2 regions of the Xenorhabdus doucetiae genome follow, and region 1 is predicted to be linked to the other one. Evidence: predicted binding sites of a transcription regulator. Region 1 holds the regulator's gene; the other holds the start of a gene.
The links. The regulator LexA, encoded in region 1, represses DNA repair genes until DNA is damaged. The targets are predictions, from matches to a motif close to TNCTGTATGTACATACAGNA.

Region 1 (2,413 bases):
ACAACGGAACACACGTGGGCCGTTATCGATAAAGACATAACTGGGAAGCTGTGTGTCACCGATCTCCAAAGGCTCCAGTGGATCAGACAAATCTTGCGCCAGACATTGTTGACGCAGGGTCAATAAGTCTGTTTTTGAGTGGTACGGCAGTACGTACAAAATAGGCCGGGTCGTATCAAGACGCAGCTCCGCAATGGGGTCCGTAGGGATTAGTTTACTTTTTACTAAAAATTTTAGTGGTAAATTCAACAACTTATAATATATTTTACGCCAACCTGACATAACTGCTTTAAGCCTCTTGTTAGCAATGCGTCGCAAGGATACCAGAAACAGATTTTGAGATCTGTGGAAATAAGACAATAATAAGAGCTAAAAGTTATATAACCATACAATGATCAAGTTCATTAAAGAAAATTTTTATGGCAAATCAAGCAACAGGTTTAATCCGCATCATTAAAGCGGCTAAGTATTCGGCGAAAGGCATTAAGGCTGCATGGCAAAATGAAGCGGCATTTCGGCAGGAAGCCATTGTTGCCATACTTGCGGTTATCATTGCATTTGCCTTCGATTTTGGCTTGTTTGAGAGACTCCTGCTTATTGGCTCTATTATGCTGGTCGTCATTGTCGAAATCCTGAATAGTGCCATCGAAGCCGTGGTGGATCGTATCGGTAGTGAATATCATGAATTATCGGGACGGGCGAAAGATATGGGATCAGCGGCTGTATTGCTTGCTATTCTTCTGGCGCTGTTTACTTGGGGAATGATCTTTTGGTCGCATTTTATGCACTGAAGCAGCGTGTATTTTCATCAAAATACGTTATTTAGCTGCTTTTACATGCTAACAGGTTCCCAATTCGAATTTACCTGTATATACTCCCAGTTTGGCTGTATAAACAAACAGGGGGCGAAATGAAAGCATTAACTGCCAGGCAGCAGCAAGTTTACGACTTGGTGCGTGACCATATTTCGCAAACGGGTATGCCACCAACACGTGCTGAAATTGCTGCACGTCTTGGTTTTCGTTCACCTAACGCAGCGGAAGAGCATTTAAAGGCACTTGCGCGTAAAGGGGTGATAGAGATTATCGCTGGTGCATCCAGAGGTATCCGTTTGCTGCTCGAACAGGAAGATAATGGGGCGGGATTGCCGCTGATCGGTCGTGTTGCTGCCGGGGAACCACTACTGGCTCAGGAACACATCGAAAGTCACTATAAGGTTGATCCTGAATTATTCAAACCAAGCGCTGATTTTCTGTTGCGTGTCAGTGGGATGTCCATGAAAGACATTGGTATTATGGACGGGGATTTACTGGCTGTGCACAAGACACAGGATGTTCATAATGGGCAAGTCATTGTGGCGCGCATTGAAGATGAAGTGACAGTAAAACGCTTCAAACAAACAGGAAACACCATTGAACTGATCGCTGAGAATCCGGAATTTAAACCTATTGTTGTTGATTTGAGTGAGCAGAATTTCACGATTGAAGGATTAGCCGTAGGCGTTATCCGTAACGGAGACTGGTTCTGATCCTACTCTGTGGCGGTCATTTTTCTCAGTACCCGTTAAACTTAAGTTCAGCGGGAACTTGAAAAATAGATGATGATATCAGCGATGACCGCCTCATTGCTTAATCCGGCCTCAAGCGTTTTTTCTTATCTCTTTTTATTCTCTTCAACCGAATGATTATGCTGGCAGGTATCGTGCTCGGTGCAGGCTTCAATCTCATGGCAGGAAAAACACAGGCCATGAATTTCTATCACACTATTTCGCAAATGAAACCCGGTGCCTTGTGCTAACTGTTGAATGGCGGATTCAATATCTTTCGCCTCCTTTTCGGTCACTGAACCACAAAATTCACAGATAAACATCGCCGAAGTATGGCAAGGTTGTTCGAAATGATGGCAAATCACATAACTGTTTGTGGATTCTATTTTGTGAATAAAACCTTGTTCCAGCAAAAACTCTAACCCACGATAAACCGTTGGGGGCTTGGCTTGTGGTTCGACTTCACGCAACAAATCCAGCAAATCATAAGCGCTTATCGCGCCGGGCTGTTGAGTGATTAGACGAAGAATTTCAAGGCGTTGAGGTGTCAAACGAACCCCTCTTGACAGGCAGATTGCTTCAGCCTGTGCCAGTAACTTTTTTTGATTGATAGTTTTCATTACACCTCTCACACCGACACGATGCCAATACCTTTAATGTTATCATGTTTTTGAGTCTGAGAGTGGAGTCCCACACAATGCGCAGCCCCATTTTGGTCACTATCAGATGAGCCTGTTGTTGGAGGGATTCAGTTATAAAAATTAATCCGCGGATAAGAACGATAAAATAGGCTGAAAAACGGAGAAAATAAAACTGGAAATATTGGATAATAGATGAAGGTTTCGTTTAACCAATGACCATTTATTT
Region 2 (2,413 bases), 1.8 Mb from region 1:
ACACTTATATACACCAGAGGAAGTTTCCCAACGGGATCGCCAATGGATGGAGCAGTGTGATATTTTTGTTGCCATTTTGCCCGTCTGCCCACAACAAAAACAACTCATCAGGACGGACGGCACCCATATCGAATTAGGCTGGGCTTCCGCCTTAAACCGTCCGATTATACTGGTCACCGAACACCCCTTTAATCACTCTGCCAGCCATTTACTAAAAGGGTTATCCGCTATTGCTCAGGTTCATCATATTTCGCTGAATGATTTTGCACATGATCCGGCAATATTAAGCCATGCAATTCAATCTATAGCAGAAAAGCACGTTACCCAAAAAACTTCAATCCCTGCATAAGATATTGCATGAATTTAGAAAATAGGGGCACCACGCCCCTATTCACCCATTTTCATTCATGATGAATAAGGATCTGAATGATGGTGAACCAATTCACTGTGCCAGCTAATTAATTCGTCACGCAATTTTTCGGGTAATACCGCAACATGACATCCTTCTATTGCCCCTGCCAAAGCAAATAACAAATTGATGTTGGTTTTTTTCCTCTGTTGCTGGAGTTTGAGGTAAGCCGCTTTTGCACCCACAATTCGTAATTCTTCTACTTTAGAGATACCCACTTTCCATAATTGCCTCTCTAAAGCGATCCCTAAATTAGGGAGATCTTTAAGCCTAATCGGTATTTTCTGTCTATCAATGATCTCTTTCATACTGTATTGATAGGCTAAATTTACATATTCGGATAACTGTTTTTGATTCTGCCAAAGTGATTCACTAACACGATAATACCGTAAAGTCACAGGTATTCCTCTTTTTGAGTAAATAAATTTCTCCATTCCCCTGGCCTTAAATAATACTTCGACGTGACTATTACCTCGTAAATAAAACTCTCCATCAGAACTGATAGCAAATAAAATCCCATCGATTAGCAACCCAATGCCCCCAAATTGAGATTTTTTCTTGATTTTGCCCAGTGCAGATACGCCATGTTGCAATTGAGCAAAACGATCTCCGGATAACAACATTTTTATCGCTCCATGAATCACATTCCAACGCAATGGTTGATCATGCTTGTTATTAATAAAATAGATAACAAGAACAACTAATTAAAACCATACGCAATCTATTTCCAACTGCCAATCGTTAAGTCAGGAAAATGCTAATTTCTGTAAATTTTTGCGAAGCGCTTTGAAAAAAAGGGACTTGCTTTTAATCAAATAGCGTTATACTGTATAAATATACAGCTTATCATAACAGCGACCTGTGGCGAGGAACATTATGAGCATCCGAACAGCGTGGAAATATCTCTCTGAGAAAAGAACAACAGCAGCCGGCACAACAGAGCACGAACATAAAACAGACAAAACAAGGGTTGGGATGACCGTGAAAAGAGTCTCTTTTGTAGAGCCACCCCAATACATTTCACATCCGATAAACCCGATAAAAGGTGTAGTTAGTGAGCTGATCTACAGTGAACATCATGCTGTCATTAATCACATTCTTCTTCCTTTATTACGTCAATCAGGAAAAGAAGAGCGATGGTTACTTTGGGTAAATCCTAATAAGAAATTAAGCCGTCGGTGGTTAATGGAGGCCAACCTGCCCCTAAATAAAGTTGTCCAACTCAGTCAAATTTGCCCTATCGCTTCGGTGAGTGCTATGGAAAAAGCGCTGGCGAGTGGTAATTACAGTATTGTATTAGGTTGGTTACCCGAATTATCAGAATATCAATTCAATACGCTACAAATCGCTGCGCAAAAAGGAATTACACTTGGCTTTATTATGCGCCCACAAAATTTATTACCTCAATTTTCACAAACAAAATTGCCAAAAACAAATAGGCTACAAATTCACTCTAATTACTATCATTAATTAAAATCATCATTAACCAATATTAGGATTAGTCTTAATATTTTTTATAAAAAATGAACTATTCATTGAGAATCATTATTGTTTGTAATGAAAATCACTATATTAATAATGTAAAAATTGTAAATGTTCGTCAAAAATACTTATTTTATGTCAGTCTAAAATTAAAAATTTTGTGCCATGTGTCACAGTGTACTTGTAACTTTTTAACTTCGTTGTAGACTTTACACAGTTTAGGGAGTTGTGCTTACCGCTCTTATATTTCAGAACAGATCTTCTGATTAAAGCATGGTTACCTAACAGAACATTTTAACCAGTGGCTAACAATAAGGCTTTTAAAGCCAATTGCCTATTTGGATGATAACGAGGCGTACAATGAAAAAGACAGCTATCGCAGTAGCAATGGCAGTGGCAGCTTTCGCAACTGCTGCTCAAGCAGCTCCAAAGGACAACACTTGGTATACCGGTGCTAAGCTGGGTTGGTCTCAATACCATGACGTAAATTTCTACGGCAATGGTTATAATGACCAGATTGGC

Region 2: sulA (SOS-induced cell division inhibitor SulA) is a predicted target of LexA. The motif match lies at 1,234-1,253, and genes of this name have one in related genera.

What each region holds. Positions count from the first base shown of each region.
Region 1 covers NZ_FO704550.1:3,447,579-3,449,991, reverse strand. Annotated here, with positions in the region: gene plsB (glycerol-3-phosphate 1-O-acyltransferase PlsB) at 1-282, opposite strand, end outside; gene XDD1_RS15035 (diacylglycerol kinase) at 420-791, shown strand; gene lexA (transcriptional repressor LexA) at 911-1,528, shown strand; gene zur (zinc uptake transcriptional repressor Zur) at 1,654-2,166, opposite strand.
Region 2 covers NZ_FO704550.1:1,614,782-1,617,194, reverse strand. Annotated here, with positions in the region: gene XDD1_RS18790 (nucleoside 2-deoxyribosyltransferase) at 1-349, shown strand, start outside; gene XDD1_RS07440 (TfoX/Sxy family DNA transformation protein) at 406-1,032, opposite strand; gene sulA (SOS-induced cell division inhibitor SulA) at 1,286-1,879, shown strand; gene ompA (porin OmpA) at 2,252-2,413, shown strand, end outside.